Regions from separate parts of the Sporosarcina sp. 6E9 genome, predicted to be linked through region 1. Evidence: riboswitches for the same ligand, from Rfam matches in the RefSeq annotation. Region 1 holds a riboswitch; the other holds the start of a gene.
The links. Region 1 has a riboswitch for thiamine pyrophosphate ahead of J4G36_RS10415 (thiamine phosphate synthase). Riboswitches for the same ligand answer to the same signal wherever they lie in the genome.
Positions count from the first base shown of each region.

Region 2: linked by a shared signal. The riboswitch ahead of tenA (thiaminase II) and the one ahead of J4G36_RS10415 (thiamine phosphate synthase) in region 1 are both predicted to bind thiamine pyrophosphate.

Region 1 is NZ_JAGEMN010000001.1:2,053,808-2,061,951, forward strand. It holds gene J4G36_RS10410 (GntR family transcriptional regulator) at 1-902, shown strand, start outside; TPP riboswitch at 1,132-1,241, shown strand; gene J4G36_RS10415 (thiamine phosphate synthase) at 1,319-1,930, shown strand; gene thiS (sulfur carrier protein ThiS) at 1,914-2,120, shown strand; gene J4G36_RS10425 (thiazole synthase) at 2,123-2,890, shown strand; gene J4G36_RS10430 (ThiF family adenylyltransferase) at 2,887-3,906, shown strand; gene J4G36_RS10435 (DUF4176 domain-containing protein) at 3,948-4,118, opposite strand; gene J4G36_RS10440 (hypothetical protein) at 4,140-4,691, opposite strand; gene J4G36_RS10445 (hypothetical protein) at 5,209-5,682, shown strand; gene J4G36_RS10450 (hypothetical protein) at 5,916-6,185, shown strand; gene J4G36_RS10455 (hypothetical protein) at 6,265-6,423, shown strand; gene J4G36_RS10460 (hypothetical protein) at 6,447-6,590, shown strand; gene J4G36_RS10465 (hypothetical protein) at 6,592-7,188, shown strand; gene J4G36_RS10470 (hypothetical protein) at 7,293-7,610, opposite strand; gene J4G36_RS10475 (GNAT family N-acetyltransferase) at 7,635-8,045, opposite strand.
Region 2 is NZ_JAGEMN010000001.1:512,340-520,483, reverse strand. It holds gene J4G36_RS02790 (AAA family ATPase) at 1-2,039, opposite strand, end outside; gene J4G36_RS02785 (exonuclease SbcCD subunit D) at 2,041-3,192, opposite strand; TPP riboswitch at 3,334-3,437, shown strand; gene tenA (thiaminase II) at 3,545-4,246, shown strand; gene J4G36_RS02775 (ABC transporter ATP-binding protein) at 4,233-4,982, shown strand; gene J4G36_RS02770 (ABC transporter permease) at 4,979-5,719, shown strand; gene J4G36_RS02765 (ABC transporter substrate-binding protein) at 5,716-6,693, shown strand; gene J4G36_RS02760 (hypothetical protein) at 6,809-8,071, opposite strand; gene J4G36_RS02755 (nucleotide excision repair endonuclease) at 8,135-8,144, opposite strand, start outside.

The DNA.
Region 1 (8,144 bases):
TTAGTAACCAATACCAATCCATAAATGTTAGAAATTCTAACAACAAGACAATTGGTGTAATCACAACATATATTTCTGATTATATTTTTCCATCCATTATTCGTGGAATAGAGAGTAGATTGAAGGAAGATAATTATTCCTTACTATTGGCTAGTACGAATAATGATGTTGAACAGGAGAAAAAAGCCTTGGAAATGATGTTGTCATATGGTGTGGATGGTTTGATTGTCGAACCTACAAAAAGCAACTTATACAATCCAAACATTGCCTATTATCTATCATTCAAGGAGCATGATATTCCGTTCATCATGATCAATGCTTATTACGAAGAACTAGACGTGCCTTATCTTTCTCTCGATGATGTGCAGTCAAGCTATCTGGCAACCAAAGAATTGATATCAAATGGGCACACAGAAATTGGGCTTATCTCAAAAATGGATGATTTACAAGGAAAGTTCCGAATGAAAGGATATATAAAAGCGCTCGGTGAGGCTAAATTACCCTTTCATCCAGATCTCGTTTTTTCATACGACACAGAGTCGAAGCCAGATTTGTCTACTAACTTGAGATCGTTTCTAAATGAAAATAGAGAAGTGTTAACTGCCATTGCCTGCTATAACGATGAGGTCGGCCTTGTCGTTGCAAATCAGTGCAAACAACTAGGTATTTCTATTCCAGAAGATCTATCAATTATTGGTCAAGACAATTCTTATATTGCCCAAAACGCTGATATCAAATTAACCACTTTAACTCACCCACAAGAACAAATGGGGCGCGATGCAGCGGATTGGATTATTAAAAAATTACAAGGAAGGCACGACCTGCTGAACGAATACTATTATCAACCAGATCTAATTAAAGGCGAAACCGTAAAAGATTTGACAAAAAAACAATCCAATTGAAGGTACCTGTGCAAGACACAATAATGACTATTCAAAACCCCGAATAAAAACCCAAAAGGAATTCAACAAGTCTTTATACAGCAGGTACCCTCTTTCCACTTCATGCAATTGTAGTGTATTTTCTGAATAGTGCCTTGCACAGGTACCTAATTTTCAAATCTTTTTTTGCACTGTCACCAAATCTTTGCTATGCTATTTAGGAACAGAGATGTTGAAAACTTCATACTAATTTGACCATTAGGGGAATCCTTTTAAAGGACTGAGAGACGAGTGTTTACTCCGATACCCTTATTACCTGATCGGGTTTGTACCTGCGTAGGGATGTGGCGTGTCTTCTTGTGTGTGCATAAATTTGCTTACATCCGACCACTTTCCTACCGGGAGAGTGGTCTTTTTGTGTTTAAAGGAGGAACGATGTGAAACTGATTGCCGTAACAGATGATCGACTGGCCATTCACAAATTAGCGGGGATGCTTCTTGCGATTGAACCGTATATTGACGCGGTTATTTTACGTGAGAAGTCCAAAACTGATGCCGAAGTTTTTGAATTAATCCGTAAGCTAAAGCTAGCCGGGTTTGATCAAATGAAAATAATCGTGCACGGGCGTGCGGACCTGGCAACGATGGCAAACATTCATAAAGTGCAGCTGCCTGGACATGGTTTGCCGTTGTCACTTTTAAAGGACCACTTCCCTGCGCTCTCATTTGGAAGATCGGTTCATTCATACGAAGAAGCGAAAACGGCTATGCGTGAAGGTGCGGACTGGGTTTTGTATGGTCATGTATATGAAACAAATTCGAAAGCACAATTGCCACCACGCGGAACAGATGAACTTAACAAAATCATTTCCGCACTCTCAATTCCTGTGTATGCAATTGGGGGAATTAAACCGAGCCATATTAATGATTTGGATGTAGCTGGCGTGGCTGTCATGTCGTCGATTTTCGGCAGCGACAACGCAATCACAGCTGCAAAAACCTACTATGATGCAATAAAAGGGGGAGTTTATTATGACGAAAACAATTGAGTTAAATGGCAATTCGCATGAAATACCGTCGGAGGTTGGGAACGTTCAACAGTTACTTGAAAACCTGGATCTTGCAGACCGGATTCTCATCGTTGAATTAAATAAAGAAATTGTCGCTAAAGAAGCTTATGACAAGCCAATTAAAGACCGGGATCAAATCGAAATTATTCACTTTGTGGGAGGCGGATGAGCATGCTAAAAATTGCAGATAAAACATTTTCATCACGATTATTATTGGGAACTGGTAAATACCCATCATTTGAAACGCAGAAAGAAGCGGTTCGGGTTTCAGAGGCAGAAATCTTAACGTTTGCGGTGAGAAGGATGAATATTTTTGAACCGTCGCAACCAAATTTCCTCGAACAACTTGACTTGTCGAAATATACATTATTGCCAAATACGGCCGGTGCGAAAACAGCGGAAGAAGCTGTGCGCATCGCGAAACTTGCGCAGGCTTCGGGACTTTGTGACATGGTGAAAGTTGAAATTATCGGATGTGATCACTCTTTATTGCCAGATCCTGTGGAAACGTTGCGCGCGACTGAAATGCTTCTCGAGGAAGGATTCATCGTACTGCCATATACGTCAGATGATGTCGTTCTGGCCCGCCGATTATGCGAAATGGGGGTTCACGCAATCATGCCTGGTGCATCCCCGATTGGATCAGGTCGCGGAATTTTAAACCCGCTAAACTTGTCATTCATTATCGAACAATCGAATGTGCCCGTTATTATCGATGCCGGTATCGGCTCCCCGAAAGACGCCGCCCATGCGATGGAACTTGGTGCGGACGCCGTGTTATTGAATACAGCCGTTTCGGAAGCGGCGGATCCTGTGAAAATGGCTATCGCAATGAAACTCGCAATTGAAGCGGGACGCCTCGGATATGAAGCTGGGCGGATGCCGGAACGTGATTATGCCGTTGCGAGTAGCCCGATGGAAGGATTGCTACCCAATTGAACGAACGCTATTCACGTCAAGAATTATTCACGCCAATCGGTGAAGAAGGTCAGGCGTTAATTCGCAACGCAAGTGTATTCATCCTTGGGGCTGGTGCACTTGGTTCTTCTGCCGGCGAAATGCTCGTCCGCGCCGGTATCGGACGAATCACAATCGTCGACCGCGACATTATTGACTGGACCAACTTACACCGCCAACAACTGTACACCGAACAAGACGTCATCGATCAATTGCCGAAAGCTGTGGCGGCGGAAAAACGATTGACCGCCATTAATAGTGATGTCGATGTAACGGGAATTGTCGTCGATGTCACTCCCGATAATGTGCTGGATTTAATCAAGGGGCATGATTTTATTGTAGACGGAACAGATAATATCGAAATCCGCCTGCTTGCCAACGACGCGGCGTTAAAGCTTGGCGGCATTCCCTTTTTCATGGGGGCTTGCGTCGGCAGTTATGGGCTAACCTTCCCGATTGGAATTAAAAACGGACAACCTTGTCTTCACTGTTTACTTGAAACATTACCTGCACAAACGATGACGTGTGACACAGTGGGCGTCATTAGCCCAATCGTTGTCACAACTGCGGCACGCCAAGTTGCAGACGTACTAAAATATGTCACCGGCACAAAATTTCCACCAAAACTGCAGTCCACAAACTTATGGACAGGTGAACGTGCGTCGATCGATGTCAGCAAGTTGAAGAAGGATAATTGTCCGAGCTGTTCTGAGAATCCTACCTATCCATTTCTTTCAGCCAAAGAATCGATGCGCACAGCAGTGCTTTGCGGTCGCGACACTGTCCAATTATCATGGCCAAAAAGTCGTCAGTTTGAACTCGACGCTTTCGCGGAATCCATTCGTGGAACCGTATCAAAACTCGTACACAACCCACATCTACTCGCTTGTGAATACGACGGCCATCGACTCGTTCTTTTTCGCGACGGCCGCATGCTCATACACGGAACGAAAGATATTGTAGCGGCGAAGAAAATTGCTGCGGGCTTGTTGGGATGAATGAATAAAAGAAGAATCCGTATTCATCACGGATTCTTCTCTCAATCTGAAAATATTTCTAAAATCGTCACCGTTTCAATCAAAATATCTTCAATATCTGCTTCGTTGAAGAAAAATGTTTTTTGATCGACTTGTCCATTTGGATATAAACAAGCGCCATAGTCAAAATATCCGATTGTCCCGCCATTATTATATAAAGGTAATAGCTTCATCTCTATATCTCCCTAACCTATTTATAGTTCACTTTTTATTTGTTTGTACACTAGCGTTCTTTTTATTGGCCTGATCAACCAGACAACTAGTATAAAAACCGCCCACATCGCAATAGTTGAGAGCATCAATAACAAACTTTCTGGCATTATTAGCAATAGGGTAGCAGTTAATAGATTAAAAAAGAGGATAAAAATAATAATAAAAACCAGTGTTTTGAATTGTTTTTTTCCTTCTTGAATATATTTATTTAATTGTTCTCCAGTTGGATTTACAGCTTTTCTTCTTTTCTTTAAGCCTTTGTTAATAGCATTAGTGGTTAACTTCACACTAATAAAACCAATAATCGTCCCTAAAACCATGCAAATCCAGACTATACTAACTGGTTTAAGACCAATATCCAATGAAGCTTTACTCATAAATGCATAGAAGAGAATCGCTACAAAACTTGTTATAACTACGAGGCCACTACTTTTCCTCTCTGCAATCGTAAAAAACTCATTCATCTCAAAATCAAAGTATAAATGAGAATTGAGTTCTTTATCTTGATAAATTGCAACATAGGACCTTCCCAATCTACCTCACATCCTTTACTGTCAACCAAACACTGTGCCTAAACCATTTATAAATCCCTCTACAGACAGCATTACCAACCGATTTTATTCCTTCTTCGGCTGTTTTGATCATACAATCCCCATAATGGTTACACTATTATTTAATCATATTCAGACAACAATATCCTCTCCGCCTACGCGTAAAAATCAATGTCCGCTCTAATAATAGGCACGCTATACTTTTCTACTTTTAAGACAATGTCTTAAAACCCCCATCGACTCGCTCTTTTTCGCGACGGGCGCATGCTTGTACACGGAACGAAGGATATTGTAGCGGCAAAGAAAATTGCTGCGGAATTATTGGGATGAATTAACACACATGAAAAGGGACTATAAACCACAATGGTTTTAGTCCCTTCATATAAATCTATGATAATTTATATTCTTCGAAGGTTTCGTTCGACATCTCAGGTATAATAAAGCCTAAGGAATGGAAATTTGATAATTCAACAAACAGTCCGTAAAGGGGAAAATCAGTATGACAAAGAAAAAGGTGCTGGTAATAGCTGTCATAATACTGTTCACTGTTCTATTCGTGAAAGTTATTAAAAAAGATATATGGGAAGTCAATGAAACCATGTTGAAACAGGAAGTACTGAGCATTGAAGAATCCGCAGAGTCGGTGAATTTATCCGATGGGACGCCATTCGAATGGGATCTTGTGTATTCGTTTGACCCATATACATCCAAAGATATTATCTATGAGACCGTCGGCTACAAGTGGGGAACAATTAGTGAAACAGTCAGTGAAGGTATGAATCAATTGGTTTTCATGAAGGATGGAAAAGTGGTTTGTTATTTATATGGATACCCTGCGAATAATGGATACGGCATTTATTTCAGGGATCACACTTCTACTAAATCAACTCCTGCCTCTTTGCTCAGAGCACAAGATGATTTAACTTTTCAGGTTGATAGAAGAGATGGTTATATCTATTTGATGAAAAATTAAGGGAATGAGAGGAGATGGTTTTAACGGATGTATATTAAAATCGGTCTGGCTATATATTGTTTAAGTTTGGGTCCGTTTCTTGTAGGCCTGTATTTGGTAGAAGCAAGAACGGCCTATTTTACTACGGGCTTTGCAGTACTTTGGATGGGAATTATTATGATAAGCATAGGTGTTATTAAAAGAGATAGATTGTTACATTAAATATGGACTACATTTCAATTTAATTAGGAGGAATGGTTTTGAAAAATAACAAGCAATCTATTTATATTAATATGAGTTTGGGTACGATCGGTATTTTACTTATTGCTTTAGCTGCAATCGGGCATCTAGCTAAAGTAAATGATTATAATGGAAGCTTAATGATATCTCTTGGCGTTATATTAACGATTGTCTATATCAATTACTTAGAAAAGAAAGCAGGCATAAATAAAATACTCATTTGGGTTAGATCTGGTGTGTATATGGTTTTATTTTTTTCTCTATCATATTTCTTATACTTCTAATCATTTCTTGAAACCCCCGCGCGATATTTTACGTATACTCAATTAGTAAGTTCTTTTACTAGAGAGCAGGCGACGTATTATGAATAAAAAACGTCCAGGTTTATTATTTTTAACAATAAGTGTTTGGATTGCTTATCTTGTTTGTGCACTAATCTTTGGATTCAGCGTATGGCTTGTTAAGGGGCTAAGTATTGCAGCTATTATCCTTTTGGGAATATTGCTGTTTCGAGCGAAATAATTGTAAAAAAGGGGGGCACTATTATGTCTTTTACTACAATTTTGGTATTTCTCACAATGGCAGCCTTAGGATTTACGATAGATGATGTAGCAAAAGTCAAAAAAGAAAATAAAAGACTTAAAGAAGAAATCGAAAAAATAAAAAGTACCTATCAATTGGGGGAATAAAATGAAACGGTTAACAACACTAGTAGTCCTGTTGATATTTGTTTTAAGTGCCTGTACTAACAATCCAAAATCAAATACGATTTCCGCTGTTGAATTAACAGAGAGAGAGCGTGCAATAATTTCAACTACTTCAGATAAATCATTTGTATTCGACTTCAATATTGACAGTGATTATAAAGAAGTATCAGTATGGGTTGAAAAATATGAATCAGGTAAATTGGTTAATGATGCAATAAGCTCTTTAATAACAGATGTAGAGGGAAAAGGTTCTATTATTTTTACAACTTCTAAACCAGATGAAGATGGAAAACAGCAGACATTTAATATTGGAATTAGCGGTAAGAGTGGTATGGGTTCTGTAAGTAATTTTGAGGATAATCTTGATGATATGGCAAGCGTTTGGGACAACCTCCAAGGCAAGAATAATCCTATCGAAGGTGAGCTAGTGTTAGCATATTTCGGTTATTCAAGTGATGGAAGGATGAGTAGTCTTTCAATTGATTTTTTTGAAGATCCGGAAGGTCATATGAATGAATTAGATAAATATGACGTTGCTTACCTTCTGAAAGCTAAATTTACTAAGACAAAAGGACCTTAAAGAAGTCCTTTTTTTTATGGCTTCAGAAAGAATATCGAAAAACGAATTTAGAAAAAGCACCACCTGTTATTTGTGGTGCTGCATGGTATGGTGTTTGCTTGCACCTATATTAATTTCACTAAACCAACAATGATCGCAATAGAAAGTAATATCTTGCTCTTCGTCATAAATTTTGGAATGGTTAACTTCAATACCACCGCAAATACAGCTAAGACACCCCAAACTATCGCCAAAGCTCTTTGCCCTGTATCGTTTGTAGGCAATGCTGTAAACGCAAGATAAGCCAAAAGTATGCCCAACAGCATATTAATAATAAAAATACTATTTCCTGTTTCACTTTTACGTCTATATAATAAAATTTGAATAATGATTGCTGTTATTAGTAAAATGATAAATCCTATACTTAAAACGCCCAGTGCCATAAAAAATGCTCCTCACTAGATCCTTTAATTCATTTTTGCAAACGCTACTAGGGAACCCTTATCGCAAGATTCGAAACCATTTTTTTCGTAAAAATGTCTTACATCTGGCGCTTCCTCGGTCATTAAAACTTTTTGACGAACGTTTTTATATTTCTTTAGAACCTGTTGCATCAGTTGAGTAGCAATACCTTGATTTTGAAGAGAATTTAACACAAGAATATCTTGAATATAGATTATAGTTAATCCATCCCCAACAACCCGAATTAACCCCACTAATTCTTCCTCTTTCCAAGCAGTTATAACTTCCAACGATTGCTCTACCGCCTGTTGAAGACCTTCTAAATCTTGTGTATAAGCATACCATCCTACGTCATTATATAATCTTTCTAATTGTTCCACATTTATCTTTTTACTATTATCAAAGTTTATTTTCAATCATTTTTCCTCCTCAAAGTATATTAATTTTGAAGAGTTGATCCACAATTTATCCACTGTCTTATACCTCCTTTAAAGAAGTTGTGATCATTATGTAAT
Region 2 (8,144 bases), 1.5 Mb from region 1:
ATTCTTTGTTCCAATACATTCAACTCTCGAACCTCTTCAGGAATTGTATTTAGTTCATGATTGAAGATCGCTTGTTTTGTTTCGAGCGATGCACTACTTTCAAGAAATGCCCGTTCTAATTCATGTTTAGCTAATAATAATTCTTCTGTTGCATTGGTTTGAACGGCTAGTTTCTCCTTGAGTGTGGATAGCTGATTTCGAGCTTCGCGAAGTTCTTTTACTTCATCATTCAAATTGTTTTTCAACGTATGCAGTTGAACACTAGATTCATTAATCGTTTCAGCGTCTAGTTCAAGGCGAACAAGCTCTTCATTCTTTCTCGTTAACTGGTTCAGCATGCTTTGGTAGTTTGCATCTGAAGTTCGGAAGTTACTTTCAATTTTCGCCAATTGTTTATTTGCCGCATCAAGCGCTTCTTTTGTTACAGCATTTTCTCCACGATGTGCTTTTTTAGGATGTTCATTGCTTCCGCATACAGGACAATTTTCGCCGTCGTGAAGCATTTCTGCCAGTGTGACAGCTTCATTATTCAACCAATCTTTTGCCATTTCATCGTATTTTTCCCGGGATGATACATAAGCAAGTTCATGTTGGATTTTCTCTTTTTCCAGCGTAGAAGCCTGCTCATTCATTGCAATGAATTCATCAACGACGCGGCATTTTTCTGTTGTACTCGTTAGCAAATCCACTTTTTCATCATATGGTATTAGTTGTTTTTCTAATTCTGCAACATTATTTTTATATAAAGTTACTTTTTCAATTTCGCCTGTTGATTGATCAACGGTTTCATTTAATTTAAGTTGTAGTACGTTATGTTCCTTCTTACTATCCGAAAGCGCTTTTTCTTTAGTCGCTAATTCCGTCACCTTTGGAAGTGTATCATTTAGCCGTATAAGGTTTTCGGTTATTTTTTCTCGTTCAGGCTTCTTAGCTTCTTCGGCATGATATTGACTTTCAATTTCTACAAGTTTTTCTGAAAGGTTTTTAACGAACATAGATGCTTTTTCAAGATGCTTGGTCTTGTCCGCGACTTCTTTTTTCAGTTCCGCATACTGCACTTCGATTGGTTCAATAGAAGATGCACGCTCTGCATCGCCAAGCTGTTTCGACTTCTTTTCTAAAACCGGAATTTGTTGTGTGAGTTCCGCGTAACGTTGCTTTCTTTTTTCCAATTCAACAAATTGATCATTAATACTTTTCGCTTTATGGAATTGCTCTAGCATTTTTGCATGTTTTTTATTGGCTGTTACGTATAAGTTTTGATCATGAACCGTTTTTTCATTGTAATATTTTAACTCTTCTTCTAATCCGCCTATAATTTGATTTGCATTATGGTGCGCTGTTTTTAACACCCCAAAAATAGTTGATTCCCGTTCTGGTAATAATGAAGGAATTTGTTCTATGAAACTTGCTCTTTTTTGTTCTTCAGTTTGTAACATCGTCTTCGCTTCATCTTGTTTACCTTTTAGGCGCACAACAATCTCTCGATAAGGTTCCGTCCTGAATATTTTCCGCATAATCGTTTCTTTATTTTCTGTATCAGAAGTAAGGAACTTCCTGAATTCTCCTTGGGGCAACATGACAATTTGACTAAACTGCGCCTGCGTAAATCCAATCAATTCTTCCGCTTTCTTATTAATTTCCGAAACGATTTGCCGATCAACAATTGGGATTTCCCCGTTCGCGGTCTGTTCATAAAACTCGCAATTGGCTATCGTTTCGGTTTTGTTTCCTTCCTTTGTATAAGGAATTTGCCGCATAATCCGATAAGTCCGGCTATGAATTTCAAATATTAACTCGACTGTAGTTTGTGTATCATTATCGGCAAAGTCACTTCTCATTGCACGGATGTCCGTGCGGTCTTCCCCGCTTGCTTGTCCGTATAACGCAAAACAAATACCGTCAAAGATGGTTGTTTTCCCGGAACCTGTCGCACCGGAAATAACGAATAAGCGATTATCCTCAAGCTCTCTGAAATCGACAATTTCCGTTTCTTTATACGGTCCAAACGCGGTCATGGTCAATTTAATTGGTTTCATGTCACCCCTCCTCCCTATTCATGACTTCGTATAGTACTTCTTCAAATAAGCTTTTCGTTTCTTCATCAACCGTTTCGCCCATCATTTCTTTATAAAATCCAGTAAAGAGTTGGATATCGTCCTTCTTGCCTTGCTCTGTTTTCGTCCCTGTTTCAATGGTCGACTTCGGCACTAACATCTTCCGTTCTACATGCATCGCATTCGGATAGACCGATCGAATCTTTTCCATTGGAAATAAAACCGGCGTCTCGTCAAGAAGTTTTACAAAAACGTAATCCTCGCTAATTGGATGTTTCTGAATTTCTTCGATGGTTCCTTCGACTGTTCGCATATCCCGATTTGGAATCAATTCACGTTTTTCAACTGTGGCATTGCCTCCACCGTCTAATTCAACGATGAAAAATCCTTTATTATGATGTTCTTCTGAAATTGAATATTTAAGTGGCGATCCTGCGTAACGAATGGTTTCATTCAGTACGTAATGGGCTTGGTGTAAATGGCCGAGCGCCGTGTAATGGAATGGCTCAAATAAATGTGCGGAGACGTATTCCGCTCCTCCAATCGCGATTGGTCGTTCTGAATCACTCGTATTCTCTTCACTTTCTCCGCGCTTTGTAACAAAAGCGTGTCCAACAAAGATATGACGTGCTTTGTCATCCATCTTTTCGAAAATACCCTCGGTAATTTTCTTCATGGCATCCTGGTGATTTGAGATTGTTTTATCTTCGTGAAGATGCCTAATCACAGATGGATCCGCAAACGGCACCAGATGAAAATGGACCTCGCCGAACTCGTCCTGTAAAACGACAGGATCAATTTCTCTCGAAACTTGTCCAGCAATGTAATATCCGTTCTTCTGCATAAGCGTACTTCCGAAATGGAGACGCCCCGGGCTATCATGGTTTCCACCAATTGCAATGACAGGAATTTTCATATCCATCACAATTTTCTCAAGAACTTCATCAAGTAGTGCCACCGCTTCTGTTGGCGGAACTGCTCTATCATACAAATCACCAGCAATGACAATCACATCTGGCTTTTCTAATTCTATCGCTTCGATGAATTGATTTAATATATAACGTTGTTCGTCAGTCATATAAACACCTTGAACGAGTTTCCCTAAATGCCAATCTGCCGTATGGAAAAACTTCATAGCTTACATCCCCCTTTGGTACTCTTTCTTACTACTTTACAGCAAATTTGATATTCCTTCTACCTTTCTTCCTATTTCTGGTGAATCATTTGACCTTCTAAATTCTATATGCTTATACTTAAGTGAATCCAATTTAATATGATCCACCACTAGGGGTGCTCGAGAAGAGCTGAGACTGGCATATGCCTAAACCCTTTCAACTTGAACCAGATAATGCTGGCGTAAGGAAGAGGTGCTGACGAATAAATTCTACCCGTCTATTTTCGGCGATTATATTCGACTGTCTTCAACCCACTTCTTCTTCAAGGAGTGGGTTTTTTATTTGGAAAATTTCTTAGGGAGAGTGTTCTACATGAAATTCACTGACCGCTTGCATGGGAAGACATTACCAATTTGGAGACAGAATCATAATCATCCATTTGTAAAAGGAATTGGCGATGGAACTGTTGATCAAGAAAACTTCCGATTTTACATGGTGCAGGATTACTTATATTTGATTGATTACTCAAAAGTATTCGCAATCGGTGCTGTGAAAGCCGACGATGTCGAGACGATGGGGAAATTTGCGGGACTGCTTGAAGGAACTTTGAATACGGAAATGGAACTTCACCGCAAATATGCTGCAAGATTCGGCATTTCCCAAGAAGAGCTTGAAAACGCGAAGCCCTCCCCTATTGTCCTTGCCTATACGCATTACATGTTGCATGTAAGTCAAAAAGGAACGCTCGCGGAAGTTGTCGCAGCTGTACTGCCATGTGCTTGGAGTTATTGGGAAATCGGGAAAGAATTAAACGCCATCCCCGGGGCTGCAGATCATCCACTCTACGGCGACTGGATTCGCATGTATTCATCCGACGCATTCGGTGAGTTAGCAGGATGGTGCATCGATTTGATGAATGAAGTTGCTGATGGAAAACCTGAACACGAGCTACAAAAACTTGAGGAAATCTTTTTAAATACAACACGTTTTGAATACATGTTCTGGGATATGGCAAATAACCAGCAAATGTGGCCAGGCGTTGTAGGCGTTGAAACTGCTAATGTTGAAGTTTAATAATGTTTCGTTTGGCTATGAAGAAAATAATATGATACTAGACGAACTTTCATTCTCAGTTCGTCCAGGTGAATTCATTTCCATCTTAGGAGTTAGCGGGTCCGGTAAAAGCACGATTTTCCGCCTTGTCACCGGTCTAGATAACCCATCGACTGGTGACATCACACTGGAAGACGAGGTAAATGGACACCGGCTTGGCAAAGTGGGCTATATGCCTCAACAAGATTTGCTACTACCTTGGCGAACGATTTTGGAAAACGCATATTTACCACTCGAAATCATTGGCGTTGATAAACAGACTGCTTACAAACAAATAAGACCTTTATTAAAAGAGTTTGGGTTAGCAGGAACAAATGATAAATACCCTTCCGAACTATCAGGTGGCATGAAACAGCGCGTTGCATTTTTGCGCGCTGTTCTTTCCGGAAATCCGCTTCTCTTACTCGATGAACCCTTTTCTGCACTCGATGCAATTACTAAATTATCGATGCAGGAATGGCTGCTTGAGCAATGGGAGAAAAGACAGTCTACGATTCTATTCATCACGCATGATGTAGATGAAGCGCTATTTCTTTCAGACCGTATTTTCTTATTGAAAAATAAACCTGTTACCGCTATTGAGGTAATCACAATTCCACTAGGACGAGAGCGAACGCGCAAAGATTTGCACCGCCCTGATATATTGGATTTGAAAGAGCGTTTGCTTAGTACGCTGCGGAATGAGGTTACATTATGAGGAATACGGCATCTTCATTGATTGTGATAATGTTCTTAGTCCTATGGGAATTTAGCGCAAGGTTAATTGATAAAGCATTCATACTTCCTTCTCCATCTCAAATTTTAGTTCGCCTCTGGGAATTAAAGGACGTGCTATTTTTAATCCACTTGCCGGTGACTTTATTGTCAATCATCATTGGGCTAACGCTTTCAATCATTTTAGGAACAACAATTGCAGTTTGGATGTCTCTAAATACTAGTGTTCAAAGAGCAATCTATCCGATTTTAATTGCATCACAAATGGTCCCGGTGATTGCGCTAGCACCCATTTTCGTTTTATGGTTCGGCTACACAATTTGGAGCAAAGTCGCTGTAGCCGTTTTGATCACGTTTTTCCCAATTACAGTGAACGCCTTTGATGGATTGTCTTCCGGAAAGAAGGATACTAAGGAGTTATTTTTAACAATGGGTGCTACGAAAAAAGATATATTCTTAAAATATTCCGTACCCATTGCACTTCCCCACTTCTTTTCAGGATTAAAAGTAGCCGTAACGCTAAGCGTAATCGGTGCAACAATTGGTGAATGGCTAGGCGCACAAGCTGGACTCGGTTATTTTAGCCGTCGCATGATGACGCAATTCGACGGAGCGGCAGTATTTGCACCGATTTTCGTTCTATCCTTTGTTGGGATTCTATTATTTGTTTGTGTGACATTCATTGAAAAACGCATGTTAAAATGGAGGACAAAAAGTTGAGAAATATTAAAGTAATTTTAGGAAGTATCATGCTTTTATTTGCATTAAGTGCCTGTAATAAAGAGGAAACAGAAAAAGTAAGCATTATGCTCGATTGGTATCCAAACGCAGTACATAGTTTTCTTTATGTTGCTGAAGAAAAAGGCTATTTCGAAGAAGAAGGAATTGAACTGGATATTCAATTCCCAGCTAATCCAACAGACCCGATTAACTTAGCTGCGGCTGGGAAAGTGACGATGGGTATTACCTATCAGCCAGATGTCATCATCGCGAAAACGGAACAAGATATTGCAGTGAAATCGGTCGGCGTACTTGTTCGATCCCCGCTTAATCATTTAGGTTTTTTAGAAGAGACCGGCATTAAGTCTCCTAAAGACCTTGAAGGAAAAACAATTGGGTTCACTGGAATCCCACTTAATGAAGCAATGGTCGAAACGATGATGGAAACGGACGGTGCAGATTTCAATTCGGTTACAATGGTCGATGTCGGATTCGAATTAAGTTCATCAATTGTTTCTGAAAATGCAGATGCAGCTGTCGGAATGTTTATCAATCACGAATTTCCAATGTTGGAATACGAAGGCTATAATCCCGGACATATTGACCCAACAGATTACGGAGTCCCCTCTTTTTATGAACTCGTAGTCGTAACAAGTGATGACACTTGGAATAAAAAGCAAGCGAATATCGAAGCATTTTGGCGCGCGGCTAGAAAAGCGTTCGACGACATGGAAAAAGATCCAGATGAAGCACTCGCGACCTTGTTAAAGCATCAGGATAAAGCGAACTTCCCGCTTATTGAAGAAGTCGAAAAAGAATCGTTATCAATTCTGCTTCCAAAGATGAAATCTAGCGGTAAATTTGGCTATCAGGATGCGGAAGTATGGGAAGTCACTGCAGATTGGATGACAAAAGCAGGTTTACTCACAAAAGAGCCAAGCTTGGACGGGATTTTTGTTAATCTGGAAGACTGAATCAATAAATTACATCAAATTCCGTGTTCGATTTTCGATAATTCTTCGCTATAAACGTTGCTCGATAGTTTAAAAACTGGCAACCACTATTACACGGTGGTTGCCAGTTTCGTCATTAAAAATCAGTTAAAGGTACAATTTCCCCAGTTACCGCATGAACGCCTTCTGCGGCATCCAATAATCCGCATAAAGTATATTTTTCCGTAACGGAATCGTATACGTATGTTGGGGTGAGCGAAATATACGACACTAACTTTTCAAACGCCTCTTCATGGGATACAACTGCATTTTCAGCGGGTTCGAATGTGTCGAAGATCTCGAACACTTCCCCGTTATCTACGTAAATTAGTAAGGTCATCGTTTCTGGATTGATTAACACGACGAGTTTACGATTAAAGACAGACCTGGCCATTTCATCCATGCTGCAAGTCGCTTTGATAAAATGTTCAAGTCGTTGTAGTGTGTCAAGTTTCCACATACCTGATTCCTTTGGAAACTCTGATTGAAAGACATCACGAACAATATCTTTAGATTTTTCGATTTGATCTGATGTCATCACTAGTTTTTCTTCAATGCCTTTCCCTTCAAAAGCATCTTCAACAGTGGCTTCAGAAACTAAATCGATTTGTTCGCGCACCAATTCTCCAGTGAACGGCTGAGTCCATTCGATTACTTCATCCACTTTCACTTCTTCGCGCTCATGATCTAAGAATGGTATAACGCGAGAACCGTCCAAAGTGACATAAACTTCTTCCATTGCATAAATAGGGACGAATTTCTTTTCTGCTTCTAGAGGAAAGTTGACTAATTGCAGTTGTTTTCTTACAAGTGGTTCGATTTCCTCGAGCGTCAATGTGAACTCCGCCCACTCAAGGTCTCCGCTAGATGGAATTGGATCATATAAATTATAAGACGTCAGTTTCCCGTCGTTATCAAACTCTACCTCTATCATTCCAACGGGTGTTATTTCAACTCCCTCGATGTTTGGGCTAAATTGAAAACCGTTTTCTAGAACTTCTGTCATCACAAAATCTTTACCATATGTTAAGCCTGTTTCTGACTCAATCCAATACCCGACCTCTTCTTCTGTTTTCCCTGGAAAATGAGTCATCGTTGAGAAAGATTTATCTTCTACAAAAATAACACTTTCCACAATTTCTTTTTGGATATTATAATCAACTATTGCTGTTCCTTCAGGATTTAAATCTTCCACAAGCTCGCCTGAAAACTCATTCGGAAAAAATTCGATATTAAATTTATAATATGCTTCCCCTAAACTATTACGTTCTTTATGTATTGAATAGGTTTCCAGTTTGTAATCATCGAGTCCATATTTCACTTTAATATCATCAGCAATCTCCTGTATACGCTGGTCCATATCGTCACCTTTTCCATATATAGTTGAAAAAAGCTGAGTGCATAGAGCAATCAGCTTTTTCCTTTATTTATAA